4 regions of the Pseudomonas sp. H1_A03 genome follow, and region 1 is predicted to be linked to each of the others. Evidence: predicted binding sites of a transcription regulator. Region 1 holds the regulator's gene; each other region holds the start of a gene.
What was found. Region 1 encodes FliA, which starts transcription of late flagellar genes. Its sites were predicted from a motif close to CTAAAGTTTNNNNNNNNNNNGCCGNTAA; they were not measured.
Positions count from the first base shown of each region.

Region 2: a site for FliA is predicted at 6,032-6,059, ahead of motA (flagellar motor stator protein MotA). Genes of this name have one in related genera too.
Region 3: a site for FliA is predicted at 4,922-4,949, ahead of AB4O35_RS06705 (methyl-accepting chemotaxis protein). Genes of this name have one in related genera too.
Region 4: a site for FliA is predicted at 2,657-2,684, ahead of AB4O35_RS05180 (methyl-accepting chemotaxis protein). Genes of this name have one in related genera too.

Region 1 is NZ_CP162829.1:5,639,298-5,647,313, forward strand. Features, by position in the region: gene motD (flagellar motor protein MotD) at 1-173, opposite strand, end outside; gene AB4O35_RS26045 (flagellar motor protein) at 189-929, opposite strand; gene AB4O35_RS26050 (protein-glutamate methylesterase/protein-glutamine glutaminase) at 929-2,059, opposite strand; gene AB4O35_RS26055 (chemotaxis protein CheA) at 2,107-4,323, opposite strand; gene AB4O35_RS26060 (protein phosphatase CheZ) at 4,335-5,123, opposite strand; gene AB4O35_RS26065 (chemotaxis response regulator CheY) at 5,142-5,516, opposite strand; gene fliA (RNA polymerase sigma factor FliA) at 5,686-6,426, opposite strand; gene fleN (flagellar synthesis regulator FleN) at 6,423-7,256, opposite strand; gene flhF (flagellar biosynthesis protein FlhF) at 7,363-8,016, opposite strand, start outside.
Region 2 is NZ_CP162829.1:1,851,211-1,859,226, forward strand. Features, by position in the region: gene AB4O35_RS08495 (AhpA/YtjB family protein) at 1-1,205, opposite strand, end outside; gene serB (phosphoserine phosphatase SerB) at 1,339-2,553, shown strand; gene asd (archaetidylserine decarboxylase) at 2,676-3,536, opposite strand; gene AB4O35_RS08510 (rhodanese-like domain-containing protein) at 3,552-4,367, opposite strand; gene AB4O35_RS08515 (HDOD domain-containing protein) at 4,425-5,960, opposite strand; gene motA (flagellar motor stator protein MotA) at 6,127-6,978, shown strand; gene motB (flagellar motor protein MotB) at 6,982-8,001, shown strand.
Region 3 is NZ_CP162829.1:1,424,241-1,432,256, forward strand. Features, by position in the region: rRNA gene AB4O35_RS06675 (16S ribosomal RNA) at 1-765, shown strand, start outside; tRNA gene AB4O35_RS06680 (tRNA-Ile) at 848-924, shown strand; tRNA gene AB4O35_RS06685 (tRNA-Ala) at 955-1,030, shown strand; rRNA gene AB4O35_RS06690 (23S ribosomal RNA) at 1,280-4,171, shown strand; rRNA gene rrf (5S ribosomal RNA) at 4,328-4,443, shown strand; rRNA gene rrf (5S ribosomal RNA) at 4,553-4,668, shown strand; gene AB4O35_RS06705 (methyl-accepting chemotaxis protein) at 5,063-6,943, shown strand; gene AB4O35_RS06710 (SRPBCC family protein) at 6,989-7,447, opposite strand; gene AB4O35_RS06715 (amino acid adenylation domain-containing protein) at 7,466-8,016, opposite strand, start outside.
Region 4 is NZ_CP162829.1:1,089,321-1,097,336, forward strand. Features, by position in the region: partial or broken gene AB4O35_RS05175 (ATP-binding protein) at 1-442, shown strand, start outside; gene AB4O35_RS05180 (methyl-accepting chemotaxis protein) at 582-2,558, opposite strand; gene AB4O35_RS05185 (LysR substrate-binding domain-containing protein) at 2,735-3,655, opposite strand; gene AB4O35_RS05190 (NorM family multidrug efflux MATE transporter) at 3,793-5,196, shown strand; gene AB4O35_RS05195 (putative bifunctional diguanylate cyclase/phosphodiesterase) at 5,226-6,890, opposite strand; gene rep (DNA helicase Rep) at 7,147-8,016, shown strand, end outside.

The DNA.
Region 1 (8,016 bases):
TTGAACACGCCAATCAGCGCCTGGGAAATGACTTTGTACTTGCCTTCGTTAATCGACGAGATCGAGTACATCACCACGAAAAACGCGAACAGCAAAGTGATGAAGTCCGCGTAGGACACCAGCCACCGTTCGTGGTTGACGTGTTCTTCAGGCTCGCGACGACGACGGCTCATAATCGATATCTCCCATCAATCCATGAAGCCCTGGAGCTTCAATTCGATGGAACGCGGGTTCTCGCCCTCGGCAATCGACAGAATGCCTTCGAGCAACATTTCGCGGTAACGCGACTGGCGCATGGCAATCGACTTGAGCTTGCTGGCCACCGGCAACAACACCAGGTTGGCACTGGCCACACCGTAGATGGTGGCGACAAATGCCACGGCAATACCGCTGCCCAGTTGCGACGGATCGGCGAGGTTGCCCATCACGTGGATCAGGCCCATCACCGCACCGATGATGCCGATGGTCGGCGCGTAGCCGCCCATGCTTTCATAGACTTTGGCGGCGTTGATGTCGCGGCTTTCCTGGGTGTAGAAATCCACTTCCAGGATGCTGCGGATCGCTTCCGGCTCGGCGCCGTCCACCAGTAATTGCAGGCCTTTGCGCGCGTAGCTGTCGGGCTCCGCATCGGCCACGCCTTCCAGGCCCAGCAGGCCTTCCTTGCGTGCGGTGAGGCTCCAGTTGACCACGCGGTCGATGCCGCCTGGCAGGTCCACGCGAGGCGGGAAAATGATCCATATCAGAATCTGCATGGCGCGCTTGAACGAGCTCATGGGCGATTGCAGCAACGCCGCGCCCACGGTGCCACCGATCACGATCAGCGCCGCCGGGCCGTTGGCCAGGGCGCCGAGGTGGCCGCCCTCAAGGTAGTTGCCGCCGATAATCGCGACAAACGCCATGATGATGCCGATCAGGCTCAAGACATCCATCAGAGGCAAGCCTCCACCAGATGCTTGCCAATGTCGTCCAGGCTGTAGACCGCGTCGGCCAGGTCCGCTTTGACGATGGCCATGGGCATGCCATAGATCACACAGCTGGCTTCGTCCTGGGCCCAGATGGCGCTGCCGCCCTGCTTGAGCAGGCGCGCGCCTTCACGGCCGTCGGCGCCCATGCCGGTGAGCACCACCGCCAGAACTTTGTCGCCGTAGGACTTGGCGGCCGAACCAAAGGTGATATCCACGCACGGCTTGTAGTTCAGGCGCTCATCGCCCGGCAGGATTTTGATCGCACCACGGCCATCCACCATCATCTGCTTGCCACCCGGGGCCAGCAGCGCCAGGCCAGGACGCAGGATGTCGCCATCCTCGGCTTCCTTGACGCTGATGCGGCACAGCTTGTCCAGGCGCTCGGCAAAGGCCTTGGTGAAGGCGGCAGGCATGTGCTGGATCAACACGATCGGCGCCGGGAAATTGGCCGGCAGTTGGGTCAATACGCGTTGCAGGGCAACCGGGCCGCCCGTGGACGTACCAATAGCGACCAGCTTGTAGGCTTTACGCTTAGGTGCAGGCGAATGCGCACTTGGCGCAGACGCACGTGCCGGCATCACCGCAGGCCGTGCAACCGGGGCCGGGGCCGGAGCTGGGCGACTGAATGAGGAACTAGCGGGTGCAGCAGGGGCCACCACCGGTGCAGGCGCTGGCGCGCTGAATAAGCTGCGACGGTTACTGCGCGAAATGCTGTGCACCTTCTCGCACAGCATCTGCTTGACCTTCTCAGGATTGCGCGAGATGTCTTCGAAATTCTTCGGCAAGAAGTCCACTGCGCCAGCGTCCAACGCGTCGAGGGTCACTCGGGCGCCTTCGTGGGTCAGCGAGGAGAACATCAATACCGGGGTCGGGCAGCGTTGCATGATGTGCCGAACTGCCGTGATGCCATCCATCATCGGCATCTCGTAGTCCATGGTGATCACGTCCGGTTTCAACGCAATGGCTTGATCAATCGCCTCTTTACCGTTGGTGGCCGTGCCGACCACCTGGATCGTTGGATCAGCGGAAAGAATTTCCGAGACGCGGCGACGGAAGAAACCCGAATCGTCCACCACCAGGACCTTGACTGCCATAAACACTCCGTTAGGCGGGGCGGGCTAACCGCCCTGCCCCACCAGAATCAAATACGCCGAGCGGCGTAACGCTTGAGCATGCTCGGAACATCGAGAATCAGCGCGATCCGACCGTCACCGGTGATGGTCGCACCCGACATGCCCGGGGTTCCCTGCAGCATTTTGCCCAAAGGCTTGATGACCACCTCTTCCTGGCCAACCAACTGATCGACGACAAAGCCGATACGCTGGGTGCCCACGGAGAGAATCACCACATGGCCTTCGCGCTGCTCTTCATGGGCAGCCGAAGCGACCAGCCAGCGCTTGAGGTAGAACAGTGGCAACGCCTTGTCGCGCACAATCACCACTTCCTGGCCGTCCACCACGTTGGTGCGCGACAGGTCGAGGTGGAAGATCTCGTTGACGTTGACCAGCGGGAAGGCGAAGGCCTGGTTGCCCAGCATCACCATCAGGGTCGGCATGATCGCCAGGGTCAACGGCACCTTGATGACAATCTTCGAGCCCTGGCCCTTGGTCGAGTAGATGTTGATCGAGCCGTTGAGCTGGCTGATCTTGGTCTTCACCACGTCCATGCCCACACCGCGACCAGACACGTCGGAAATCTCGGTTTTGGTCGAGAAGCCCGGGGCAAAGATCAGGTTGTAGCATTCGCTATCGGTCAGGCGGTCGGCGGCGTCCTTGTCCATCACGCCACGCTTGACTGCGATATTACGCAATATGGCCGGGTCCATGCCTTTGCCGTCATCGGTGATCGACAGCAGGATGTGGTCGCCCTCTTGCTCCGCCGCCAGGATCACCTTGCCGCCACGGGACTTGCCCGAGGCTTCGCGTTCTTCCGGGGTTTCGACGCCGTGGTCGACGGCGTTGCGCACCAAGTGGACCAGCGGGTCGGCCAGGGCCTCGACAAGGTTCTTGTCGAGGTCGGTTTCTTCACCCACCAGTTCCAGGTTGATCTCTTTCTTCAACTGGCGCGCCAAGTCGCGAACCAGGCGCGGGAAGCGGCCGAAGACTTTCTTGATCGGCTGCATCCGCGTTTTCATCACGGCGGTCTGCAGGTCGGCAGTCACCACATCCAGGTTCGACACGGCCTTTTGCATGGCTTCATCGCCGCTGCTCAGGCCCAGGCGCACCAGGCGATTACGCACCAGTACCAGTTCGCCGACCATGTTCATGATGTCGTCCAGGCGTGCGGTATCAACGCGCACGGTGGTTTCGGCTTCACTGGCAGGCTTCTCGGCAACCGGTGCCGCTGCAGCACGTGCAGGCGCCGGAGCGGCGGCCGGTGCGGGCGCAGGCTTGGCGGCCGGTGCAGGGGCGGCGGCTTTGGCGGCAACCGGTGCAGCCGTGGCCACCGCAGCGGCCGGAGCAACTTCGCTGAACTTGCCCTTGCCGTGCAACTCGTCCAACAGGGATTCGAATTCGTGATCGGAAATCAACCCATCGCCTGCCGGTGCAGCAGCGGCAGGCGCTGCACTGCTGGCAGCCGCTGCAGGCGTGGCGGCGACGGCCGGCAAGGCATCGGCCGCGAAGGTGCCCTTGCCATGCAGTTGGTCGAGCAACGCTTCAAATTCGTCGTCGGTAATGTCAGTGCTGACGGGCGCGGCAGGTGCCGCGGCAGCCGCCGCCGGTGGCACGGCGTCGGCCGCGAACTGGCCTTTGCCGTGCAACTGGTCGAGCAGGGACTCGAACTCAGCGTCGGTAATGTCTTCGCTGGTCGGCGCCGCTGCCGGAGCAACGGCGGCCGGTGCTTCTGCCTCGGCCTTGACGGCACTGAGGGAGTTGAGCAGCTGTTCGAACTCGCTGTCGGTCACGTCCGGCTCGGCCTCAGCCAACGGCTCAGGCGCCGCTTCTGCTACCGGCGCAGCCGACAGGTCGGCGGGCTCCGCATAACGTGCCAGCGCAGCCAACAGTTCCGGCGTGGCCGCGGTGATCGGGGAACGTTCGCGGACTTCGCTGAACATCCCGTTGACCGCATCCAGTGCTTCGAGAATCACGTCCATCAACTCCGAATCAACGTGACGCTCACCCTTGCGCAGGATGTCGAACACGTTCTCGGCGATGTGGCAGCACTCCACCAGCTCATGGAGCTGGAGGAAGCCGGCGCCCCCTTTTACAGTGTGAAAACCGCGAAAAATTGCATTGAGCAGGTTCGCATCATCTGGTCGGCTTTCCAGCTCGACCAGCTGTTCGGACAGCTGCTCTAAAATTTCGCCGGCCTCTACAAGGAAATCCTGAAGGATTTCTTCATCGGCGCCGAAGCTCATGTGGGTGCTCCTTAGAAGCCTAAACTGGATAACAGGTCATCAACATCATCCTGACCCGATACAACGTCTTCACGTTTATCGGCATGAATCTGCGGACCTTCACCCTTGGCGAGATGTTTTTGTGGATCTTTTTCCGAGAGGATCGCTTCGCGGTCATGTTCGATACCGGCAAAACGGTCTACCTGGCCTGCCATAAGCACTAATTTGAGCAAGTTGCTTTCCACTTCGGTGACCAACTGGGTCACACGCTTGATCACCTGGCCGGTGAGGTCCTGGTAATCCTGGGCGAGCAGAATGTCGTTGAGGTTGCTGGAAACCGTGCGGTTTTCCTGCTCGCTGCGTGACAAGAACCCTTCGACCCGACGCGCCAGCTCACGAAACTCTTCAGCCCCGACTTCGCGACGCATGAAGCGGCCCCAGTCAACGCTGAGGGCCTGGGCTTCGGTGGCCATGCCATTGACCAGGGGCGTGGCATTTTCCACCAGGTCCATGGTGCGGTTGGCCGCCGCCTCAGTCAGCCTGACCACGTAGGACAGGCGTTCGGTGGCATCGGTGATTTGCGAAATTTCTTCGGCCTGGGGCATATGCGGGTCAATCTGGAAATTGACGATCGCACTGTGCAGCTCGCGCGTGAGCTTGCCCACTTCCTGATACAGGCCGCGGTCACGGGTCTGGTTGAGCTCATGGATCAACTGCACCGCGTCGCCGAACTGGCCTTTTTCAAGGCTTTCGACCAACTGGTGAGCATGCTTTTTCAGGGTCGACTCAAAGTCTCCCTGTGACGTTTCTTTATGCTCCATAGCTCCCCCGCGATGGCATTAGCCGTGGATGCGTTCGAAGATTTTTTCGATCTTCTCTTTCAAGGCCAATGCAGTGAATGGCTTGACCACGTAACCGTTAACCCCGGCTTGGGCGGCTTCGATGATCTGCTCACGCTTGGCTTCGGCGGTCACCATCAGCACAGGAAGGCTGCGCAGCTTTTCGTCAGCACGCACGTGGCGCAGCAAGTCGATACCGGTCATGCCCGGCATGTTCCAGTCTGTTACCAGAAAGTCGATGCTGCCGCTGTTGAGGATCGGAATGGCTGTGATGCCGTCATCCGCCTCGACCGTGTTAGTGAACCCAAGGTCACGCAACAGGTTTTTTATGATCCGCCGCATCGTTGAGAAGTCATCAACGATGAGGATTTTCATGTTCTTGTCCAATTCGACCTCCAAGCAGTCTTAAACGCGCCCAGCACCTGGACGCGCCATTTCATTCAACAGGCATTACACAAAAAGGACTGCCGGGGCCACCACGGGTCGAACCCGCGAAGGTCAATCACCGTCGCGGTATCGTCTGCAGTGCCCCCCACACTGCCTGTCAGCGCGCTCGCCACTCTCCCAAACGCCCCCGCAAGCGGGCTGCGCACTGGCTATGCAACTGGCTGACCCGCGATTCACTGACCCCCAGGACCTCACCGATTTCCTTGAGGTTCAGCTCTTCGTCGTAGTACAGCGCCAACACCAGCCGCTCACGCTCCGGCAAATTGGCAATCGCTTCCGCCAGCGCCCCCTGGAAGCGTTCATCTTCCAAGTCGCGCGATGGCTCCATATGAGCGCTCGCGCCGTCTTCGTGCAGCCCTTCGTGTTCGCCGTCCTGCAACAGGTCGTCGAAACTGAACAAGCGGCTGCCCAAGGTATCGTTCAAAATCCCGTAATAATCGTCGAGACTCAATTGGAGTTCGGCCGCAACTTCGTGATCTTTAGCGTCGCGACCGGTTTTTGCTTCAATTGCGCGAATTGCGTCACTGACCATGCGCGTATTGCGGTGTACCGAACGCGGCGCCCAGTCGCCTTTACGCACTTCATCGAGCATCGCGCCACGGATACGGATACCCGCATACGTCTCGAAACTCGCCCCCTTGCTCGCGTCGTATTTGGTCGACACTTCGAGCAAACCGATCATGCCGGCCTGGATCAAGTCTTCGACCTGGACGCTGGCGGGCAGGCGTGCCAGCAAGTGATAGGCAATGCGCTTGACCAAGGGCGCGTAGCGCTCGATCAACTCGCCCTGGCTGTCACGGGCAGACTTCTTGTAAGCGTTGTAGCCGTTCGCTGTCATAGCACCGGTCCTGCGCTCGTCTGATGCACCAATCGCTCGACGAAAAACTCCAGATGCCCCCGAGGGTTGGCGGGCAACGGCCAGGTATCGACCTTCTGGGCAATAGCCTTGAACGCCAATGCGCATTTGGAACGAGGGAACGCTTCGTAGACTGCACGCTGCTTTTGCACAGCCTTGCGCACACACTCGTCGTAGGGAACTGCGCCAACGTATTGTAAGGCGACATCGAGGAAGCGGTCCGTGACCTTGGTCAACTTGGCGAACAGGTTGCGCCCTTCCTGCGGGCTCTGGGCCATGTTGGCCAGGACGCGGAAGCGGTTCATGCCGTAGTCGCGGTTAAGCAGTTTGATCAGGGCGTAGGCGTCGGTGATCGAGGTGGGTTCATCGCAGACCACCAGCAAGACTTCCTGCGCGGCGCGCACGAAGCTGACCACTGACTCGCCGATCCCGGCGGCGGTGTCGATCACCAGCACGTCGAGGTTGTCGCCGATATCACTGAACGCCTGGATCAGGCCGGCATGCTGCGCTGGGCTCAGGTGCACCATGCTCTGGGTGCCAGAGGCGGCCGGCACGATGCGGATGCCACCGGGGCCCTGCAGCAGCACATCGCGCAGCTCGCAGCGGCCCTCGATCACATCGGCAAGGGTGTGTTTGGGCGTCAGCCCCAGCAGAACGTCGACGTTCGCCAGCCCCAGGTCAGCATCCAGCAGCATGACGCGACGGCCAAGCTCTGCCAGGGCCAGGGACAAATTCACTGACACGTTAGTTTTTCCGACGCCACCTTTGCCGCCGGTCACCGCGATCACCTGTACGGGATGCATGCTGCCCATTTTATTTCTTTACCTTGTCTTGCTTAGACGCAGGCTACATGGCTTGGCCGCGTGAATCGCTTGCAGACCATCGATGTAGATACATTTCATTGTGTTCATCCTGACCTCAACCCACCCGTTTTGCGGGGCTGTGGTAAAGGTCGGCGAACATATCGGCCATCGCTTCCTCGCTAGGCTCTTCTTGCATTTGCACGCTGACTGCACGGCTGACCAACTGATGACGGCGCGGCAGATGCAGATCATCCGGAATCCGCGGCCCGTCGGTCAGGTAGGCGACCGGCAATTCATGACTGATGGCCAGGCTCAGCACTTCACCCAGGCTCGCGGTTTCATCGAGCTTGGTGAGGATGCAACCGGCCAGGCCACAACGCTTGTAACTATGATACGCAGCGGTAAGAACCTGTTTCTGGCTGGTGGTTGCAAGCACCAGGTAATTCTTCGACTTGATGCCACGCCCGGCGAGGCTTTCCAGCTGCATGCGCAAGGCCGGGTCGCTGGCTTGCAGGCCGGCGGTATCGATCAGCACCACGCGCTTGCGCAGCAACGGGTCGAGGGCGTTGGCCAGGGACTGGCCCGGATCGACGTGGGTCACCGGCACATTGAGAATTCGGCCCAGGGTCTTGAGCTGTTCCTGGGCGCCAATACGGTAGCTGTCCATGCTCACCAGCGCGATATTCTGCGCGCCGTACTTGAGCACATAACGCGCCGCCAGCTTGGCCAGGGTGGTGGTCTTGCCCATGCCGGCAGGGCCGACCATGGC
Region 2 (8,016 bases), 2.4 Mb from region 1:
CTGTCAGCCACTTCGATTTGCAGGGCGTGGCCCAGGGCACGCAACAGTTCACCGCAGCAGATAGCGTTGGTCAGGTAGTCCTCGCCGCTGTCTTCGCTGTGGAACAACATCAGCGTGCTGCCATCGTTCAGGGTGTGCAGTTCGCTCTGGTACAGCGAAGCGGCCTGGTCGAGGCAGTCACGGTAGCGTTCCAGCAATTCGGTCAGGCGCGCACGGGGCAGGCGACGCAATTGGTCCTGCGCACCCAGTTGCACAGCCAGTACGGCGCTGTACTGGGGTTCGGTGCTCTTGACCGGTGCCGGTTTTGGCGCGATGGCCGGGGCGCTTGCCGAGGTGTCGCGCAGGTCGGCAAACGGGTCTTCGTCGTCCAGCTCGTCTTCTTCGGCTTTGAACGCGCGGCGTGTGGCAGGCTTCAAGCCCGCTACCGGAGCATCTTGCACTTCAAATTCGGGCTCGTCGTCGTAGTCCGTATCGTCGAACTCAGGCTCAGGTTCAACCTCACGCACTACCGGTTCCGGGGCAAAGCTGGCGTGCAGTTGGCGGGCCAGGTCGCCGATTTCATCCTGGCGGTCAGTGGCCGGGGTGTTTTCATCGATGTCCCGCAGCCAGATGCGCAGTTGCATCAGCGGTGTAGAGATGTGCCGGCCCAGGCGCAAGCTCAACGCTAGGGCCAAGGCCAGCAGGATCGCGCTGAGGATGCCCATGCTTTGCAGGCTGATGGTCATCGGCTGCTGGAATTGCTGCATGTCCAGGCTGATGCGCAGTTGGCCGGCCTTTACATCCTGAAACGTGATATTGCTCTGGTAGAGCCCTTCGGCTTCACCCAGCAGGCCGTTTTTCGGGCGCTGCCCGGCTTCGGCCATGATCCGGTTGTCCACGCTATAGATGGCCGCATGGGCCACCAGCGGGTTTTTGGTCAGGTTGTTGAGCAGCACGTTGAGGCTGAGGATGTCGTTGGACACCAGCAGCTCAGTCGCCGAGGTGGCGGTCTGGGTGGTCAGGCTCTCGCCCAGGGCGTCGGCTTGCTCGTGCATGGCCTGTTTGAACTGCAAACCCATCACGCAGGCGTAGATCACCAGGGCCAGGGCGACCAGGATCACGTTATGGCTGGCGATGCGTAATGCGATCGGTACACGGCGGTGGCGCAGTGCCCGGAAGATCAGCAGGAAGAAGTTATCGGTTTTTACTGGCGTGGGCCGGTTCACTTGCGCTCGGCTCTTGGTCCGTGAAGTTGACGCGCAGTATAGCGACAGCCCTAGGACCGGCAAAGCGCTGGCTGTGCCCGATGGTCACTGAAAGTGGGTAGAATGCGGTTTTTTTCCAGCCTGGGGGTGCGCCTTGCGCGAAATTGTCCTGATTAACATCATGGGGGAAGACCGCCCAGGTCTGACCGCAGCCATTACCGGTGTGCTGGCCCAGGGTGGTGTGAACATTCTCGACATCGGCCAAGCGGTGATCCACGACACCTTGTCGTTCGGCATTCTGGTTGAGATCCCGAGCACTGAACAGGCGTCATCGGTACTCAAGGACATCCTGTTTACGGCGTACAAGCTGGATCAACAGGTGCGTTTCACCCCCGTGTCCGAAGCTGATTACCAGCAATGGGTGGCCGGCCAGGGCAAAAAACGCCACATCGTGACCCTGTTGACCCGCAAGGTCACCGCTGAGCAATTGCAGCGTGTCAGCTCGATCACCGCGCAGTATGGTTTGAATATCGACCATATCGACCGTTTGTCGGGTCGCATGCCGCTGGACACTCCCGCTGACAAGGGCAAGGGCTGCATCGAGTTCTCCGTGCGCGGTGAGCCAGCCGACCCTCAAGCTCTGCGCGCCGAGTTCCTCAGCGTGGCGCAGGAACTGAACGTGGATATCGCTTTCCAGGAAGACTCATTGTTCCGCCGCAACCGTCGCCTGGCGGTGTTCGACATGGATTCCACGCTGATCGAAGCCGAAGTTATCGACGAGTTGGCCAAGGCTGCTGGCGTCGGCGAGCAGGTGTCGGAAATTACCGAACGCGCCATGGCCGGTGAACTCGACTTCCGCGCCAGCTTCAAGGAGCGCTTGGCGCTGCTCAAAGGCCTGGACGTCAGCGTGCTGGACTCCATCGGTGCGTCCCTGCGCCTGACCGAAGGCGCAGAAACCCTGTTCGCTGAACTCAAGCGCCTGGGCTACAAGACCGCAATCCTGTCGGGTGGCTTCACTTACTTCGCCAAGCAATTGCAGGCCAAACTGGGCATCGACTATGTGTTCGCCAACGAGCTTGAAGTGGTGGATGGCAAGGTGACTGGCGTGGCCGTGGAGCCGATTGTCGATGCACAGCGCAAGGCAGATCTGCTGAAGGAGCTGGCTCACAAGGAAGGTTTGCGTCTGGAGCAGACCATTGCGGTCGGCGACGGGGCGAATGACTTGCCGATGCTGGCGATTGCCGGGTTGGGTGTGGCGTTTCGCGCCAAGCCGTTGGTGAAGCAGTCGGCGAAGCAGGCGATTTCGACCTTGGGGTTGGATGGGGTGTTGTATCTGCTGGGCTTCCGCGATCGCGACGGTCAGCTGTAACTGAATAAATGCGGTAAAAAATGTGGGAGCGGGCTTGCTCGCGAATGCGGGGTATCAGTCGACACATCATTGACTGAACCACCGCTTTCGCGAGCAAGCCCGCTCCCACATTTGGATTTGTGTCAGGCTTTAGGTAAAGCGATGCCTTGGCCCATCTGCACAGGCGTACCTGCCACCAGCTCTTGCGCCCACGTCACCTGATCCGGCCCAAACAGCACGATCGCCGTAGAACCCAACTTGAAGCGACCCAATTCAGCGCCTTTTTCCAGATAGATCGGCGCGCGCGCCGCTTCGTCATAACGGACGGTTTTCAGTTCACGCTTCGGCGGCGTCACCAAGCCGGCCCATACGGTTTCGATCGACGCCACGATCATCGCGCCCACCAATACCACGGCCATCGGGCCGCGTTCGGTGTCGAACAGGCATACAACACGCTCGTTACGCGCAAACAGTTCCGGCACGTTTTCGGCGGTGGTCTGGTTGACCGAGAAGATGCGGCCTGGCACGTAGACCATCTCGCGCAGGGTGCCGGCCAGTGGCATATGCACCCGGTGGTAGTCCTTTGGCGACAGGTAGATGGTGGCGAAATCGCCGCCCATGAACGGCGCCGCTACAGCGGCATCGCCGCCCAGCAATTCCAGCACGCTGAAGCTGTGGCCCTTGGCCTGGAACACGCGGCCATGTTCGATCGGGCCGAGCTGGCTGACTGCGCCATCGGCTGGGCTCAACACCGCGCCTGGGGTTTGATCCAGTGGGCGGGCGCCGTCTTTCAGCGCGCGGGTGAAGAAGGCGTTGAAGTGCTCGTAGGCGGTCACGTCTTCAACCAGCGCCTGGGACATGTCCACTTGATAGCGCTTGGCGAACCAGGTGGTGAAGGCATTCTTGAACCAGCGCACGCGGCACTCGGCGATGCAGCCGGCCAGGCGCGACAGCAAGTGGTGTGGCAGCAAGTACTGGCTGAGGATAAACAACTGCTTTTTCATAACTGTCCTTAAACCTTAAATCTCGACGGGGGTGTCGGGGTGGTTGCCCCATTCGCCCCAGGAACCGGCATAACCTTTGACTCGCGGATAACCGAGCGCCTTGGCCACCAGGTAGGTGAAGCCAGAGCGGTGGTGAGTCTGGCAGTGGGTGATGATTTCTTTATCTTTGGTCAGTCCGAGGCCTTCGAGGATCTGCGGCATGTCGCGGCGGATACGCAGGTTGCGTGCCGGGTCCATGCCAGCGGTCCATTCAAAGTTCACGGCACCGGGAATGTGCCCGCCTTTGGCGGCGAGGACTTTTTCACCGGAATATTCCAGCGGGCCGCGTGCGTCCCAGATGCCCAGGTCGGCAGCACCCAGGCGGCTTTGCAGGTATTCACGGGTGGCGGTGGGGCCTTCGTGCAGCGTCAGGCTGACCGGACCGCCGACGGGGGCGGGTACGTCGGTGGAGACCGGGCGTTCCTCTTCCAGCCAGGCCAGCAGGCCACCATCCAGGTAGTGGTATTTCTGATGGCCGATCACGTCGAGCATCCAGATGAACCGCCCGGCCCAGCCGCCGCCTTCGTCGTCGTAGACCACGTAGGTCGCGTCCGGGGTGTGGCCCAGTTCGCCGAACAACTTCTCCAGGTCCGCCTTGTTGGGCAGCAGGCCGGGTGCCGGCGCCTGGCCCAATTGGGTGCGCTTGGGGTCAACGAAATGCGCGCCGGGGATATGCCCTTCGGCGTAGCGGGTGGCACTGGTGAGGTCCACCAGAATCAGGTGTTCGGCATCCAGTTGACCGAGCAGGTCGCTGGGTTCGATCACCAGCGGCAAGCCAGAGAAGTCAGGCATGTGAGGTCTCCTGGTCACAAATGTTGGCGATAAAAGAGGGCGATTGTAGCGCAAGCATCAGGCGCTGCGGTTGGTAAAGCAGTGCAGGGCTTTCTCGATGCATTGGGCGGTTTTGCCGAAGGCCTGCACGGTGGTTTCCGAGAACGGTCCGCCGCCCTGGTCGGCCACCATCAGCATCACCACCTTGCCATTGCAGCTCAAGGAGCGCAGCAGCAGGTGTTCACCGGTAAACAGGCGGCGCAGGATCGGTGGCAGCAAGGCCGAGAACTGGGCGTGGTTTTCAGGGTTGAGACGCACCTGGGCGGATTTTTCCAGCAGGCGCTGCAGCAGCGTGCTGTTAACCACGTCCAGGCTCAGGTTGGTGGCGTCCTTTGGTAGGCCGTCAACCTGATGCACGCGCAAAGTGCTTTGGGCGCGGTCGGTCATCAGCAGCATGACCCGTTGCATGCCGCTGGCCACCAGGGCCTCCTTGGCGCAGGTGGTCAGGTGCATCGCGTTGGCAAAGCGGCTCGGTTCTACCAGCAGTTCTGTGCACCGTTTACGCCACACGGCCAGCGACTCGGCGGTAGGCGGCGGTGCCGGCAGCAGGCCGCGATGAATCTTCTGCACGTGCCAGGGCCAGATCAGTGACAGCGCCGGGTGCCAGAGGTCGGGCATCAGCGTGGTGCGGGCGCTGGTCACGGCTTGTTGGTGGACGTGTTGCTGTATCTCGCTCAGGGGCTGCTGCAGGTAAAGCGCAGTGAGGAGCTGCCAGCGTTCGGTGTGCGGGCAGGTCCAGGACTCTTGCGCCGACATCGCCAGGCCGTTGGCCAGCAACACGGTATTGGCCGGCTGGTTCAGCCAGCGGCGCAGGTTGGGTTCGGCGTCGAGCAATTGCTGATGGCGCAGCGGGTCATCTTCGCGGGCGATATGCAGCGCCTTGACCAGCAAGCGCCGTTCGCTCAACAGCAGCTTGTAGCCCTGGGAGACCCAAATCGGCAGGTGCCAGGCTTCGGTCAGGCCGACGCACAGGTCGAGCAGGCGTATGCCGAACAATTCCTGCTCGACCTGGCGGGCTGATTGGCCTTTATGGATAACCCGCAGCTCCCATTCTTCCAGAAGCTTGGGGTAGGCGACCGCCATCGGCCACAGCGGCGACAGAAACAGCAGGCTGCCCCAGTGAATGTCCTGCCACAGTCGTGCCAGCCGGCTGCCGAACAGGCCATTGGCTTGCTGCGAAGCGTGCTGACTTATCAACAACAGTTGGCGCAGCGCCACGGGAATCTCGCTGGCGGGCACCGAAGGCAGGCGCGCCAACAGTTCCTCGGCGCGCTTGAGGCCCAGGCGGTTGAGCGCTACTTCGAGGTTTTCCGCCGGTTCCGCCAGGCTGCCATGGGTGTGGCTGTTGGCTTCGCGCATCACGCTGAGCACGAGGGCCGGGCTGTCTTGCATCAGCTCGGCAATATCTCGTAATGAGCTGCGGCTGTCGCGGATGCCTTTGCACACGCGGTCGTGGCTGGCCTGGGGAACAGGCAGCAGCACATCGTCCAGGCGCTTGATCCAAGCGGCGAGAGAAGTAGGTTTTGCAGTTGGGACTGTCGTTTCATTAGCCATGATTGGGGCGCGATCATCACTTGCGGTCAACACGCCCGGAGCGGGCCGAACTGGCTTTTCGCCTTAACGGGCTATAGTCTGGCGCAGTTTTGCCGATAAGAGGAACAAGAGTTTTCAGTTCCCCCCAATATGTCCATGAACCCGACGGCGCAAGTACTCATCTCCTATGGCTAAAATTATCGGCATCATCGTCGTCATCGCAAGTGTGCTCGGTGGCTACGTCCTGTCCCACGGTAAAATTGCTGCGCTGGTCCAGCCCTTCGAAGTGCTGATCATCGGTGGTGCGGCGTTCGGCGCATTCTTGCAGGCGAACCCTGGCTACATGACCATGCACGTGGTCAAGAAATCCCTGGGCATGTTTGGTTCGCGCTTCACCCACACCTTCTACCTGGAGGTACTGGGGCTGGTCTACGAGATCCTCAACAAGAGCCGCCGCGAAGGCATGATGGCCATCGAGGCCGACATCGAAGACGCCTCGGCCAGTCCGATTTTCGCCAAGTACCCGGCCGTGCTCAAAGATGAGCGCATGACCGCCTACATCTGTGACTACCTGCGCATCATGTCCTCCGGCAACATGGCCCCCCATGAGTTGGAAGGCCTGTTCGACATGGAATTGTTCAGCCTGAAAGAAGAGCTGGAGCACCCGTCCCACGCCGTGACCGGCATCGCCGACGGCATGCCGGGTTTTGGTATCGTCGCGGCGGTACTCGGTATTGTTGTGACCATGGCCTCCCTGGGCGAAGGCGACCAGGCAGCCATCGGTATGCACGTGGGTGCGGCGCTGGTAGGTACCTTCTTCGGTATCCTCGCGGCCTACGGTTTCTTCGGTCCGCTGGCCACCTCGCTGGCCCATGACGCCAAGGAAGAAATCAACCTGTACGAATCGATCAAAGCCAGCCTGGTAGCCTCCGCTTCCGGCATGCCGCCCTCGCTGGCGGTGGAGTTCGGTCGCAAGGTGCTGTACCCGAAACATCGCCCAAGCTTCGCCGAGCTGGAACAAGCGGTTCGCGGTCGCTAAGCCATGGAAAACAACCAGCCGATAATCATCAAGCGCGTCAAGCGCTTCGCTGCGGGGCACCATGGTGGCGCCTGGAAAATCGCCTTCGCCGACTTTGCGACGGCGATGATGGCGTTCTTCCTGGTGCTGTGGCTGATGTCTACCGCCACGCCGGAACAGAAGATTGCCATCGCCGGCTACTTCAAAGACCCCATTGGTTTCTCGGAAAGTGGCACGCCCTTCGTGATCGACCTGGGCGGTTCGCCGCAGTTGGCGCCTGAGCGCACTATTAACCCAGAGGTCAAGACCGAAGCGCCGCAGGAAAAAATCCCGATCGAGCGCGACACTGTCGAATCCATGGCTGAGCAGGTCGAGCAAGAACGCCTTGAGCTGTTGCTGCAAGAGTTGCAGACCAAGGTTGAGGAAAACCCGCAGCTGCTGAAATTCAAGGATCAGATTTCGTTCGAAATCACGCCTGAAGGTCTGCGCATCCAGATCACCGACGCGGCCAACCGGCCGATGTTCGACTCCGGCAGTGCGCGCTTGAAGCCGTACTTTGAAGACATCCTGCTGGCCATGGCTGACACCATCAAGGCAGTGCCGAACAAAATCAGCATCAGCGGCCACACCGACGCCAAACCGTACGCGGGCCAGGGCGACTTCGGCAACTGGGAACTCTCGGCCAATCGCGCCAACGCGGCACGCCGCGCGCTGGTGGCCGGCAGCTACCCGGACCCGCAAGTGGCGCGCGTGGTGGGTTTTGCCTCCTCGCAGCTGTTTGATCATCAAGACCCGTTCAACCCGTCCAACCGCCGTATCGATATCGTGGTGCTGACCAAAAAGGCCCAGCGTGCGATTGAAGGTGATCAGCCGCCGGCGCCGCAACCCACCCCAGGCGCAGGTGCGCCAGGTGAAGTACCGGCCGACCCGAACGCCATTCCGCCAGGGCAGGAGCCGTTGCCGGCGCATGAGCTGCGTCAGAAGCTGAATTTGTTTGATGATGGTGGGGTGAAAGATCCTACGGTGCCTCGTGCGGGGTCATAGGAAATTAGCGGCACA
Region 3 (8,016 bases), 2.0 Mb from region 1:
CAAACAGGATTAGATACCCTGGTAGTCCACGCCGTAAACGATGTCAACTAGCCGTTGGAAGCCTTGAGCTTTTAGTGGCGCAGCTAACGCATTAAGTTGACCGCCTGGGGAGTACGGCCGCAAGGTTAAAACTCAAATGAATTGACGGGGGCCCGCACAAGCGGTGGAGCATGTGGTTTAATTCGAAGCAACGCGAAGAACCTTACCAGGCCTTGACATCCAATGAACTTTCTAGAGATAGATTGGTGCCTTCGGGAACATTGAGACAGGTGCTGCATGGCTGTCGTCAGCTCGTGTCGTGAGATGTTGGGTTAAGTCCCGTAACGAGCGCAACCCTTGTCCTTAGTTACCAGCACATAATGGTGGGCACTCTAAGGAGACTGCCGGTGACAAACCGGAGGAAGGTGGGGATGACGTCAAGTCATCATGGCCCTTACGGCCTGGGCTACACACGTGCTACAATGGTCGGTACAGAGGGTTGCCAAGCCGCGAGGTGGAGCTAATCCCAGAAAACCGATCGTAGTCCGGATCGCAGTCTGCAACTCGACTGCGTGAAGTCGGAATCGCTAGTAATCGCGAATCAGAATGTCGCGGTGAATACGTTCCCGGGCCTTGTACACACCGCCCGTCACACCATGGGAGTGGGTTGCACCAGAAGTAGCTAGTCTAACCTTCGGGAGGACGGTTACCACGGTGTGATTCATGACTGGGGTGAAGTCGTAACAAGGTAGCCGTAGGGGAACCTGCGGCTGGATCACCTCCTTAATCGACGACATCAGCTGCTCCATAAGTTCCCACACGAATTGCTTGATTCATTGAAGAAGACGATAAGAAGCAGCCCGAAATTGGGTCTGTAGCTCAGTTGGTTAGAGCGCACCCCTGATAAGGGTGAGGTCGGCAGTTCGAATCTGCCCAGACCCACCAATTTTGTGTGGGAAACGCCTGTAGAAATACGGGGCCATAGCTCAGCTGGGAGAGCGCCTGCCTTGCACGCAGGAGGTCAACGGTTCGATCCCGTTTGGCTCCACCACTACTGCTTCTACGTTATGAAAGCTTAGAAATGAGCATTCCATCGTTATGATGGTGAATGTTGATTTCTAGTCTTTGATTAGATCGTTCTTTAAAAATTTGGGTATGTGATAGAAAGATAGACTGAGCGTTACTTTCACTGGTAACGGATCAGGCTAAGGTAAAATTTGTGAGTTACTCAGTTTTGAGTATTATCGAATTTTCGGCGAATGTTGTCTTCACAGTATAACCAGATTGCTTGGGGTTATATGGTCAAGTGAAGAAGCGCATACGGTGGATGCCTTGGCAGTCAGAGGCGATGAAAGACGTGGTAGCCTGCGAAAAGCTTCGGGGAGTCGGCAAACAGACTTTGATCCGGAGATGTCTGAATGGGGGAACCCAGCCATCATAAGATGGTTACCTTACACTGAATACATAGGTGTATGGAGCGAACCAGGGGAACTGAAACATCTAAGTACCCTGAGGAAAAGAAATCAACCGAGATTCCCTTAGTAGTGGCGAGCGAACGGGGACTAGCCCTTAAGTGGCTTTGAGATTAGCGGAACGCTCTGGAAAGTGCGGCCATAGTGGGTGATAGCCCTGTACGCGAAAATCTCTTAGTCATGAAATCGAGTAGGACGGAGCACGAGAAACTTTGTCTGAATATGGGGGGACCATCCTCCAAGGCTAAATACTACTGACTGACCGATAGTGAACTAGTACCGTGAGGGAAAGGCGAAAAGAACCCCGGAGAGGGGAGTGAAATAGATCCTGAAACCGTATGCGTACAAGCAGTGGGAGCCCACTTTGTTGGGTGACTGCGTACCTTTTGTATAATGGGTCAGCGACTTATTTTCAGTGGCGAGCTTAACCGAATAGGGGAGGCGTAGCGAAAGCGAGTCTTAATAGGGCGTCTAGTCGCTGGGAATAGACCCGAAACCGGGCGATCTATCCATGGGCAGGTTGAAGGTTGGGTAACACTAACTGGAGGACCGAACCGACTACCGTTGAAAAGTTAGCGGATGACCTGTGGATCGGAGTGAAAGGCTAATCAAGCTCGGAGATAGCTGGTTCTCCTCGAAAGCTATTTAGGTAGCGCCTCATGTATCACTGTAGGGGGTAGAGCACTGTTTCGGCTAGGGGGTCATCCCGACTTACCAAACCGATGCAAACTCCGAATACCTACAAGTGCCGAGCATGGGAGACACACGGCGGGTGCTAACGTCCGTCGTGAAAAGGGAAACAACCCAGACCGTCAGCTAAGGTCCCAAAGTTATGGTTAAGTGGGAAACGATGTGGGAAGGCTTAGACAGCTAGGAGGTTGGCTTAGAAGCAGCCACCCTTTAAAGAAAGCGTAATAGCTCACTAGTCGAGTCGGCCTGCGCGGAAGATGTAACGGGGCTCAAACCATACACCGAAGCTACGGGTATCACGTAAGTGATGCGGTAGAGGAGCGTTCTGTAAGCCTGTGAAGGTGAGTTGAGAAGCTTGCTGGAGGTATCAGAAGTGCGAATGCTGACATGAGTAACGACAATGGGTGTGAAAAACACCCACGCCGAAAGACCAAGGTTTCCTGCGCAACGTTAATCGACGCAGGGTTAGTCGGTCCCTAAGGCGAGGCTGAAAAGCGTAGTCGATGGAAAACAGGTTAATATTCCTGTACTTCTGGTTATTGCGATGGAGGGACGGAGAAGGCTAGGCCAGCTTGGCGTTGGTTGTCCAAGTTTAAGGTGGTAGGCTGAGATCTTAGGTAAATCCGGGATCTTAAGGCCGAGAGCTGATGACGAGTTAACTTTTAGTTAACGAAGTGGTTGATGCCATGCTTCCAAGAAAAGCTTCTAAGCTTCAGGTAACCAGGAACCGTACCCCAAACCGACACAGGTGGTTGGGTAGAGAATACCAAGGCGCTTGAGAGAACTCGGGTGAAGGAACTAGGCAAAATGGCACCGTAACTTCGGGAGAAGGTGCGCCGGTGAGGGTGAAGGACTTGCTCCGTAAGCTCATGCCGGTCGAAGATACCAGGCCGCTGCGACTGTTTATTAAAAACACAGCACTCTGCAAACACGAAAGTGGACGTATAGGGTGTGACGCCTGCCCGGTGCCGGAAGGTTAATTGATGGGGTTAGCTAACGCGAAGCTCTTGATCGAAGCCCCGGTAAACGGCGGCCGTAACTATAACGGTCCTAAGGTAGCGAAATTCCTTGTCGGGTAAGTTCCGACCTGCACGAATGGCGTAACGATGGCGGCGCTGTCTCCACCCGAGACTCAGTGAAATTGAAATCGCTGTGAAGATGCAGTGTATCCGCGGCTAGACGGAAAGACCCCGTGAACCTTTACTATAGCTTTGCACTGGACTTTGAATTTGCTTGTGTAGGATAGGTGGGAGGCTTTGAAGCGTGGACGCCAGTCTGCGTGGAGCCAACCTTGAAATACCACCCTGGCAACTTTGAGGTTCTAACTCAGGTCCGTTATCCGGATCGAGGACAGTGTATGGTGGGTAGTTTGACTGGGGCGGTCTCCTCCTAAAGAGTAACGGAGGAGTACGAAGGTGCGCTCAGACCGGTCGGAAATCGGTCGTAGAGTATAAAGGCAAAAGCGCGCTTGACTGCGAGACAGACACGTCGAGCAGGTACGAAAGTAGGTCTTAGTGATCCGGTGGTTCTGTATGGAAGGGCCATCGCTCAACGGATAAAAGGTACTCCGGGGATAACAGGCTGATACCGCCCAAGAGTTCATATCGACGGCGGTGTTTGGCACCTCGATGTCGGCTCATCACATCCTGGGGCTGAAGCCGGTCCCAAGGGTATGGCTGTTCGCCATTTAAAGTGGTACGCGAGCTGGGTTTAGAACGTCGTGAGACAGTTCGGTCCCTATCTGCCGTGGACGTTTGAGATTTGAGAGGGGCTGCTCCTAGTACGAGAGGACCGGAGTGGACGAACCTCTGGTGTTCCGGTTGTCACGCCAGTGGCATTGCCGGGTAGCTATGTTCGGAATAGATAACCGCTGAAAGCATCTAAGCGGGAAACTAGCCTCAAGATGAGATCTCACTGGGACCTTGAGTCCCCTGAAGGGCCGTCGAAGACTACGACGTTGATAGGTTGGGTGTGTAAGCGCTGTGAGGCGTTGAGCTAACCAATACTAATTGCCCGTGAGGCTTGACCATATAACACCCAAGCAATTTGACTACTCTAACGAGCATCAGATTGCGGTGTGTGAAGACGATAGAACCGAAAGTTCGATCTCACGAAAACACCGAAAGCTGTCACATACCCAATTTGCTGAAGCGAGGCCATCTGGTCACGACTCAGTACCCGAATTTCTTGACGACCATAGAGCATTGGAACCACCTGATCCCATCCCGAACTCAGTAGTGAAACGATGCATCGCCGATGGTAGTGTGGGGTTTCCCCATGTGAGAGTAGGTCATCGTCAAGATTAAATTCCAAACCCCCTGTTTGCTAACGCGAACAGGGGTTTTGTTTATGTAGAAGTCCATGAATTTCACTGGTACGTTGCTAACACAACGGTCTGGTACACAGAATTTCTTGACGACCATAGAGCATTGGAACCACCTGATCCCATCCCGAACTCAGCAGTGAAACGATGCATCGCCGATGGTAGTGTGGGGTTTCCCCATGTGAGAGTAGGTCATCGTCAAGATTGAATTCCGAAACCCCTGTCTGTTAACGCAGACAGGGGTTTTGTCGTTTAGATCAGCAATTTTGTATTGCTGACAGACCTGATTGATCACCGGGCATCCAGCCCGTAACTCGCTACATGATTGGTTGGTTTCATTTTCTATCGCAGGACCTAGACCAAGGTGCCTAAGCGCTCAAAGCGTTCGTTATCCAATCCTCGTACGACAACCACCGGTCGGTTTCCTACGAAAAATGGCGATCCGTCTTACATTTTCCTAAGTTTTGCCTCGGCTTGGCCGAAAGCCTGACGAGCCATGCGTGCACCGAAATAGAGCGGCCCAAGAGTCCGCCTATAACGTTACATGGAATGTTCCACTCGGCACGCTAACCCCCCTTTGGCAAAAGAAGTCGATGAAATGAATCTCAAGTTCAGTCATAAAATTCTGTTGGCCGCGTCAGGCGTTGTGGTTCTGGCCTTCGCGTTATTTACCCTCTACAACGACTACCTGCAGCGCAGTACCATCAAGCAGAACCTAGAGTCGTCCATCGAGCAATCAGGTGAGCTCACCGCAAGCAGTGTGCAGAACTGGCTTAGCGGACGAATACTGGTGCTCGAAAGCCTCACGCAAAACGTCGCCCATCAAGGCGGTGCTGCCGACCTCCCTGGTCTGGTCGATCAACCGGCGTTCACCTCAAACTTCCAGTTCACCTATGTTGGCCAAACCAACGGCGTGTTTACGCAACGTCCGGACGCGAAAATGCCCGACGGCTACGACCCCCGTCAGCGCCCTTGGTACAAACAGGCAGTGGCTGCGGACAAGCCCATGCTTACACCACCGTATATGGCCGCAGTGGGTGGGCAGATCGTGACCATCGCGATGCCGGTGAAAAAGAACGGTGAATTGCTCGGCGTAGTCGGCGGTGACCTGAGCCTGCAGACCTTGGTGAAAATCATCAACTCGGTAGACTTCGGCGGCATCGGCCATGCGTTCCTAGTCAGCGGCGACGGCCAAGTCATCGTCAGTCCTGATCAAGGGCAGGTGATGAAAAACCTCAAAGACATCTACCCCGGCACTCAGTTACGCATCGAGAAGGTCAGTCAGGAGGTCGTTCTCAACGGCCAGGACCGCATCCTGTCATTTACCCCGATCAGCGGCTTGCCCGGCGCAGATTGGTATATCGGTCTGTCGATTGATAAAGACAAAGCCTACGCAGCATTGGGTAAGTTCCGTACTTCCGCGCTGATTGCCATGTTGATCGCCGTGGTTGCGATTGCCGTGCTCCTGAGTGTGCTCATCCAAGTGCTGCTGCGGCCTCTGACCACCATGGGGGTGGCGATGCAGGACATTGCGCAGGGCGAAGGTGACCTGACCCGTCGCCTGGCTGTCACCAGCAAGGACGAGTTCGGCGAAGTCGGCAGCGCGTTCAATCAATTCGTAGAACGCATCCACGCATCGATTTCGGAAGTGTCTTCGGCAACGCGCCAGGTGCACGACTTGTCCCAGCGTGTGATGGCCTCGTCCAATGCCTCTATCATCGGTTCCGACGAGCAAAGCGCGCGCACCAACAGCGTGGCCGCTGCGATCAACGAACTGGGCGCCGCCACCCAGGAAATCGCGCGTAACGCCGCCGATGCCTCGCAGCACGCCAGCGGAGCCAGTGAGCAGGCCGATGATGGGCGCAAAGTGGTGGAGCAAACCATCCTTGCAATGTCGGCACTGTCGCAGAAGATCAGCCTGTCCTGCACACAGATCGAAACCCTGAACGCCAGTACTGACAACATTGGTCACATCCTTGATGTGATCAAGGGTATTTCTCAGCAAACCAACCTGCTCGCACTCAACGCCGCCATTGAAGCGGCACGTGCCGGTGAGGCTGGTCGAGGTTTTGCGGTGGTCGCCGACGAGGTGCGCAACCTGGCTCACCGCACCCAGGAGTCCGCCGAAGAGATCCACAAAATGATCACCTCACTGCAAGTGGGCTCGCGTGAAGCGGTTACCACTATGAATGCCAGCCAGGCCTCCAGTGAAGAAAGCGTCGAGGTCGCCAACCAGGCGGGTGAGCGCCTGGTCAGCGTGACGCAGCGGATCGTCGAGATCGACGGCATGAACCAGTCCGTCGCCGCCGCTACCGAAGAGCAGACAGCCGTGGTGGAAACGCTCAACGTCGACATCAACCAGATCAACCTGCTGAATCAGCAGGGCGTGGCCAATCTCAATGAGACCCTGAAGGATTGCGATGCACTGTCGCAGCAGGCCAATCGATTGAAGCAACTGGTCGATAGTTTCAAGATCTGACCTGCTGATTGATCGGGCAGGGGCGAGTAGCCTCGCTCCTGCCGCTCAGCCAAGCAACCGACGGACATTGTCCAGGGCGCTGTTGGCGAAGTCCTGCACAAACTGTTCAAACCCTGCGTTTGCCTCATCCATGGGCTGCGCAATAATCGTCCATGTCACCCTGGAACACTCCACTCCTAGTGCTTCAACGCCGATCGCCGCCCATAACCTGGCCACGCCCAAGGTGTTATAGATTGTGGTCCAGGTCATATGCATGGTCTGCTCGTCCCGGCTATTGAGCTGCTCCACCACACAGTTACCATCGCGGAAAAATTTTGTACGCAAGGCGCCTACACCTGTGCCTGTCATTTCGATATGCGTCAGGTCAGGAATGAACACATCGAAGCCTGAAAAATTCCCGACCATGTTCCACAGACGGGAGGCATGGCAGTCGACCACGACCGACGCGACTATCGGCAGGCCGTCCGGGTTGCGAATTAACGTATCGGGTTGCAGTGGTTTCATGAGGTTGTCCTGAGGCGTTCAAAGAAAGCCAATGGCCTTGAGGTAATTGCAGCCTTTGCTCAACAGCGCCGAATCTTTGTCGGGGTAGTGTGCCCCCATCTGCTGGACGCCCTGTCGCGCGTTGTCGTGGCGGATCATTGAGGTGTCGCCGATGTCTTCGTCGAGGCGCTCGAGATAAAAACCAAGCACGCCAAACAGTGCGTTGTCCTGGCTGACCGTTCGTATCTCCTGTTGCCAATGTGCAATGCTCACCCGCCTGAACCGGTGACCCGCTCGGCTGAAAGCATCCAGGTAATGCGCCCAGCTCAACGGTTGTGGGTTGTGCAGGTTGAACACACTGCGATAGGCTTGAAAGCCGGCGCAGTGGAATGCAATGAAACGAGCCAGGAAGTCCACCGGCATCAGGTCGAAATTCAACGCCAGCCGCGGTACCAGGCCAAGTTGAAGTGAGCCCTTGAGCATCAGCATCAGCCGATTTTTCTGCGGCTGGCAGGCCCCCGTGCGGCTGTGGAAACTGATATTGCCGGGGCGATGGATGTTCACCCAGGCTCCGCGCTCCACCGCACGTC
Region 4 (8,016 bases), 1.6 Mb from region 1:
GGGCGAACCCAGCGGGCGTTGTCGTTGTACGCCGGAGCAGATTCAACGCTACCGCAACAAACTCTCCGGGCCATTGCTGGACCGGATTGACTTGCACCTGACGGTGGCACGGGAAACGACTGCGCTGAACCCAATCCACCAAGCTGGCGACACAACGGCTCATGCATCGGCGCGGGTCGCCCAGGCCCGAGAGCATCAGCAAAAACGCCAGGGGTGTGCCAACGCGTTTCTTGATCTGCCTGGGCTACGCAAGCATTGCAAGCTGACCAAGGTCGATGAGGGCTGGCTGGAGACCGCCTGCGAACGACTGACACTCTCGCTGCGCGCGGCCCACCGGCTGTTGAAGGTTGCGCGCACGTTGGCCGACATCGAACAGACCGACGCCATTTCCCGCGATCATCTGAAAGAAGCCCTGCAATACCGGCCGGCAGCGATCACTTGAGCCTGGCACAGTGCCAAAATGTGGGCGCTGGCTTGCCTGTGTTAACGTCACCTCGGTACATCCGAAAACCAGAGGTGCCTGCATCGCGGGCAAGCCCGGCTCCCACACGAGCCAGGTCGCACAATTGATCTGCGCAGTTTCAGCGGAACCGATCCACCTCATGCCGCAAACCCGCCGCCAGCGTCTCCAGTTCCTTGGCGGTAATTGCCAGGTTCGACACCACTTCACGCTGCTCGCTGTTGGCCAGCGCAATGCTTTGCAAGTTGCTGCTAAGCAAGGTCGCCGTGCTGCTCTGTTCCTGGGTGGCCGTGGTGATCGCAGCGAACTGCTCACCGGCCGAGCGGCTTTGCTCATCGATACGCGCCAGGGCCGAAGCCACGTCGGCGTTACGCGACAGACCTTCCTGCATCAGCACGTTACCGTGCTCCATGGTGCTGATGGCATTGCCGGTTTCTTGCTGGATACTTTGGATCATCCCAGAGATTTCGTCCGTAGCCTCTCGGGTGCGCGACGCCAGGTTGCGTACTTCATCGGCGACCACGGCAAAACCACGCCCTTGCTCACCGGCCCGTGCGGCCTCGATAGCCGCGTTGAGTGCCAGCAGGTTGGTCTGATCGGCGATCGACGTAATCACCCCGACGATCCCCCCAATTTCCTGGGAGCGCTGGCCCAGGGTGTTGATCACCGTGGCCGTGCTGTTGAGGGCCGTGGCGATGTGCTCCAGGGACGACGACGCCTCTTGCATCGAGTTACGGCCGATGCGGGTTTGCTGAGCGTTTTCCTGGGCCAGGCGCTCGGTGGCACCCATGTTGTCAGCGATGTTCAGCGAGGTGGCGCTGAACTCTTCTACCGCGCCGGCCATGCTGGTGATCTCGCCGGACTGCTGCTCCATGCCTTCATAGGCACCACCGGACAAACCGGACAACGCCTGGGCCCGGCTGTTGACCTCTCCGGCGGCGTTACGGATGTGCGAGACCATGGTCGACAGCGCTTCACCCATCTGGTTGAAACTGCGCGCCAGCTGGCCGATTTCATCATGGCTGGACACATTCAGGCGTGCGCTCAAATCACCCGCGCCCAAGGCTTCGGCCTGGCGCACCAGGTCGCCCAGTGGCGCCAGTTTGCTGCGCAGCAGCCAGACGGTTGCACCCACTGCCAGCAGCATCGCCAGCACGCTGCCAATCACCAGCCGGATGCCGACATCCCACGTCACCGAGCGAATCTCGGCTTTGGGCATGCTCGCAATCACGGCCCACGGCCCGCCTTCGAAGGGTACCGACACGCTGTAGAAGTCTTCATTTTTGTCAGCCCAAAAACGGCCAACACTGGGCGCCTTAGCCAGATCCAACATAACGGGCACCGCTTGATCCGGCGCCTGCACGCCAGCCGGCGGCACCAACCAGCGCTTCTGCTCATCCAGCAACGCCAGGGAACCGGTCTTACCGATACGGAAGCGTTTGAGGTTCTCGAACTGCGCGTTCTGGGCGTCGGTATAGTCAAAGCCGATGAACAGCACCGCGATGACTTTGCCGCTGGTGTCGCGCACCGGGCTGTATTGCGTCATGTAGGAACGATCGAACAACACCGCTCGGCCGATGTAGGTCTGGCCACTGGATACACGCGGATAGGCCGGCCCATTGCGGTCAAGCACAGTGCCAATAGCGCGATTGCCATCCTGCTTGGTCAGGGAAGTGCTGACACGGATGAAGTCGTCGCCGCTGCGCACAAATACCGTGGCCACGCCACCGGACATCTGCTTGAACTCGTCCACTTCCTGGAAGTTGTTGTTCAGGAGATCGCTGCCCAGGAAGAGGCTCGGGGTCTGTACGCCGGCGACCGCGACTGGTTGATCGGCCCGTACGCTCAAGCCGGCACTGAAGCGCTTCTCGAACAACCCGGTCAGGCGCTCGGTGCTCTCACGCAGCGTGCTGTGGAACGTGTTGAGTTGGTCGGCGAGCAGCCGCGCTTCACTGGCCAGGTGTTCCTCGCGGGTATCGAGGTTGGCTGAGTCGAGGGAGCGCAGGGCAAAGACAGTGCTGCCACCAATGGCGACAGCCAGAATCAAGGCTAAAGCGATACCTAACTGTGAGGCTATCCGGGCGCGAGGTTGAGACATGAAGGCTCCTGGCCGAGGCCAGGATCATCCTGATCTCATAGCGCTGCTCGGCAAATTATCTGGTGGGGAACGTTGTGCACGAAGGTTCCAACACACCTACTTCGGCAGGTCGAGACAATACTTGAGCGATCTACAGGGGTATCGCGCAAACGATTGCACGAACGGTTTGCCATCCCTCAATCGAGGCATTCGACCCGGGGCAACTCCATCGCCTTGACTTCCGCCTGCAGAAACTCCGCCAAGCGCCGCAAACGCTCGCCACCGGGACGGGTTTTCGGCCACACCAGGTAGTAATTTTCGCCACTGGCCACGGCGGTTGGCCAGGGCAAACTCAGCCGCCCCTGGGCCACGTCTTCGGCCACCATCAGCAAGTCGCCCATCGACACACCATAACCCCGTGCGGCGGCGATCATGCCCAGCTCGAGGGTATCGAATACCTGGCCGCCCTTGAGCGACACTTCGGATGACAACCTCATGCGCTCCAACCAGTAACGCCAGTCACGACGATCTGGCGTCGGATGCAGCAGCTCGGTGGCTGCCAGCCGTGCCACATCCCAAGGGCCGTCGTTCAGCAGGTTGGGGGCGCCGACCGGTATCAGCATTTCGGCAAACAGGTAACACGCCTCCCAATCTGCCGGGAAGTGGCCATTACTCAGCAATACCGCGCAATCGAACGGCTCCTGATTGAAATCCACTTCGTCGATGTTCATCCAGGCGCTTGTCAATTGCACTTCGTTGCCCGGCTGCAATGCGCGGAAGCGACTGAGCCGCGCCAACAGCCAACGCATGGTCAGGGTCGACGGTGCCTTCATGCGCAGGATGTCATCTTCGGCGTTCAGGGTATGGCAGGCCCGTTCCAGCGCGGCGAAACCTTCGCGGACACCGGGCAATAGCAGGCGCGCGGCTTCGGTGAGTTGCAAGGTGCGCCCACTGCGCTGGAACAGGCGGCAGGCGAAATGCTCTTCTAATGTGCGGATATGTCGGCTCACTGCACTTTGCGTAATCGAAAGCTCCTCTGCCGCGCGGGTAAAGGAGTTGTGCCGGGACGCGGCTTCAAATGCGCGCAACGCATAAAGCGGAGGAAGACGACGCGACATATGGAAACCTCCTACAGAACAATGCAGCACCCTACCATGAGTTTTAGTCATGCGAACGATCGCATTTATCCCTTTGTGCAACGGTCGGAGAGCGCCGAGAATCAACCCTTCCCCACCCCTCTGACTTTTCGAGCGTGATGATCATGCAGCATCCGGCACGTACCGAACTCTGGGCCATTCTGCGGCTGTCAGGGCCGTTGATTGCCTCACAGTTGGCGCACATGCTGATGGTGCTGACCGACACCCTGATGATGGCCCGCCTGAGCCCCGAAGCCCTGGCCGGTGGCGGCCTGGGTGCGGCGAGCTATTCGTTCGTGTCGATTTTCTGCATCGGCGTGATCGCCGCCGTGGGTACGCTGGTGGCTATTCGTCACGGCGCGGGCGATATCGAAGGCGCCACTCGGCTGACCCAGGCCGGGCTATGGCTGGCTTGGCTGATGGCTTTGGCGGCCGGCCTGTTGCTGTGGAACCTCAAACCGCTGTTGCTATTGTTTGGCCAGACCGAAACCAATGTGCACTCCGCCGGGCAATTCCTGACGATTTTGCCGTTCGCCCTGCCCGGCTTCCTGAGCTTCATGGCCCTGCGCGGCTTCACCAGCGCGATAGGCAAGGCGACGCCGGTAATGGTGATCAGCCTCGGCGGTGCGGTGGCCAACTACCTGCTCAACCACGCGCTGATCGAAGGCATGTTTGGCCTGCCGAAGCTCGGCCTGATGGGCATCGGGCTGGTCACGGCCATCGTCGCCAACGGGATGGCACTGGCGTTGATGTGGTACATCTCCCACAACCGCACCTACGCGGCGTACCCGCTGAGCAACGGCCTGCTACGTCTCAACACCCGATACCTGCGCGAATTGTGGCGCCTGGGCCTGCCGATTGGGGGCACCTACGCGGTGGAAGTCGGGCTGTTTGCCTTTGCGGCGCTGTGCATGGGCACCATGGGCAGCACGCAATTGGCAGCGCATCAGATCGCGCTGCAGATCGTCTCGGTGGCGTTCATGGTGCCGGCGGGGATGTCCTACGCGATCACCATGCGCATCGGCCAGCACTACGGTGCCGGTCAGTTGTTGCAGGCGCGTATGGCCGGTCGCGTCGGGATCAGCTTTGGTGCTGCCGTGATGTTGGGATTTGCGCTGGTGTTCTGGCTATTCTCCGACCCGCTGATCGGGCTGTTCCTCGACCATAACGACCCGGCGTTTCACGACGTGATCGTGCTGGCCGTCAGCCTGTTGGCCGTCGCGGCCTGGTTCGAGTTGTTCGATGGCGTACAAACCATCGCCATGGGCTGTATCCGCGGGTTGAAAGATGCCAAGACCACCTTCCTGGTCGGCCTAGGCTGCTACTGGCTGATCGGTGCGCCTTCGGCCTGGCTGATGGCCTTCACCCTGGGCTGGGGGCCGACCGGCGTGTGGTGGGGTTTGGCGCTGGGCCTGGCGTGTGCGGCGGTCAGCCTGACATGGGCGTTTGAAGTGAAGATGAAGCGGATGATTCGGCGGGAGCCGGAGGTTCGCACTGGATTCCAGGCGATGCAGCCTGACTAGAAATCCCACATTTGGATTGGGTTTACCGCTCAACCCAGCAAAGCCTGCTGTCCCTTGCCAAACGTCAGGTAATCCACTAACTCCGGTAATGGCAGTGGCTTGCTGATCAGGTAACCCTGCGCCTGGTCACACCCAAACAGCCTCAACAACGCTAGCTGCTCAGGCGTTTCCACCCCCTCGGCAACCACTTCCAGGTTGAGGTTGTGGGCCAGGTTGATCATGGCGTGCACCAGTTTGCGGTTTTCTTCACGCTCTTCCATCCCACCGACAAAGCTCTTGTCGATCTTCAACAAGGCAATCGGCAGGCTGTTGAGGTGCACGAACGATGAGAAACCGGTGCCGAAATCGTCCAGGGAAAACCGCACGCCAAGGCGACCCAGCGCATCCATGGTCTGCTTGACCAAGTCACTGCGACGCATCACCGCCGTTTCGGTCAGCTCGAACTCCAACCATTGCGCTTCCACACCACGCTCGGAAATCAGCCGGCTGAGGGTCGAAAGCAACTGGCTGTCCTGAAACTGGCGAAACGACAGATTGACCGCCATGTGCAGCGGCGGCAGGCCGCGTTCACGCAGGTCCTGCATGTCGCGCAGGGCTCGGGAAATCACCCAGTAGCCCAGCGGCACGATCAAACCGCTTTGCTCGGCCAACGGTACGAATTCACTCGGCGGCAACAGGCCCCGCTCGCCATGACGCCAGCGCACCAGGGCTTCCAGGCCAACGATGTGCCCGTCGTCCAGGTCCAGGCGCGGCTGGTAATGCAGCTCCAGTTCATCACGACGCAAGGCGCGGCGCAGCTCGCTTTCCAGGTCGGCCAGGCTGCGCGCGTTGCGGTTGATGCGTTCGTTGAAGATATGAAAGGTGCAGCCCTGGGTGCTCTTGGCTTGCTGCATGGCGATATGGGCGTGCCACATCAGCGGGTCGGCACCGGCGCGAGCCCGAGCATGCGCCACACCCAGGCTGCAACCGATCAGCAGGCTTTCGCCATCCACCCAGTAGGGTTCGGCCATGACTTCAGTGATGCGCTCGGCCATCCACTCGGCACGCTGGGGTGCACGGCGGGTGTCGATCAGCAGGGCGAATTCGTCGCTGCCCAGGCGCGCCAATTGGTCTCCGACCTCAAGCCGGCTCTTGAGCCGTGAGACCACTTGCAGGATCAGCCGGTCGCCAGCCTGGTGCCCGAGGGCATCGTTGGCGTGCCGGAAGTTGTCGAGGTCCAGGTGACCGAGGGCCAGGCCGCGCCCCTCATTCTCGGCCAGCCGCGCGGCCAGCAGGGTCTGGAAGCCCTGGCGGTTGGCAATGCCGGTGAGCGGGTCCTGTTCGGCCAGGCGCTGCAAGGTATTTTCCAGCAGCCCGCGCTCGCGAACGTGGCGCAGGCAGCGGCGCAGTGTATCGGCGTCCAATACATCACTGACCAGCCAATCGCTGACGCCAAGGGGCGACACCAGGGGCTCTTGCTCCAGCAGTAACACGCACGGCAGGCTGCAGCGGCCAGGGCCGGGTTGCAGGCTGGGCGTGGTCAATAGCACGGCGCTGTGGTCGTCATCGAACAAACGACTCACGGACTCCCAGTTTGGCGCGCTGATCAGCACAGCCCCATCGCCCATCGGCGCCAGGCACTCGCGCAATAACGCTGCCCACGCGGGCTCATCGGCCAGCAGCAGCAAACGCAAGGGTTCGACAGGCGTAGACAAGCTAGCTCCCTAGACTCTGCAATATTTCGTTGGCGGCGGGCATTATGACGTGCGCCCTTAGAATCACCAATGATAGGGGTTATCAAACACTCAAAATGTAAACATTAGTCTCAAACAACCCCCACATCCTGCGGCAAAGTATCAAAACCGGCAAATTTAGATCGAGTGGTACGTCACACTGTCGTTCTGACAGGGCAGAATCCTGCCAGCCTGTTAAAATGCCCGCCCTTTTGAATAACGACTCCCTGAATTCCGTATGTCCCGACTCAATCCCCGGCAGCAAGAAGCCGTGAACTACGTCGGCGGCCCTCTATTGGTGCTCGCCGGTGCAGGCTCCGGCAAGACCAGCGTGATCACCCGCAAGATCGCGCACCTGATCCAGCAGTGCGGCATCCGCGCCCAGTACATCGTCGCCATGACCTTTACCAACAAGGCCGCGCGGGAAATGAAAGAACGTGTCGGCACCCTGCTCAAGGGTGGCGAAGGCCGCGGGCTCACCGTGTGTACGTTCCACAACCTGGGGCTGAACATTATCCGCAAGGAGCATGCACGTCTGGGCTACAAGCCAGGTTTCTCGATTTTCGACGAGACCGACGTGAAGTCGCTGATGACCGACATCATGCAAAAGGAATACGCAGGCGACGACGGCGTGGATGAGATCAAGAACATGATCGGCGCCTGGAAAAACGACCTGATCCTGCCCGCCCAGGCCCTGCAAAACGCACGCAACCCCAAGGAACAGACTGCCGCCATCGTCTACACCCACTACCAGCGCACGCTAAAGGCGTTCAACGCGGTGGACTTCGATGACCTGATCCTGCAGCCGGTCAAGCTGTTCGAGGAACACGCCGACGTCCTCGAAAAATGGCAGAACAAGGTGCGCTACCTGCTGGTGGACGAATACCAGGACACCAACGCCAGCCAGTATCTGCTGGTGAAGATGCTGATCGGCAAGCGCAACCAGTTCACCGTGGTCGGCGACGATGACCAGTCGATCTACGCCTGGCGTGGCGCCCGCCCGGAAAACCTGATGCTGCTCAAGGACGACTACCCGTCCCTGAAAGTGGTGATGCTGGAGCAAAATTACCGCTCCACCAGCCGCATCCTGCGCTGTGCCAACGTGCTG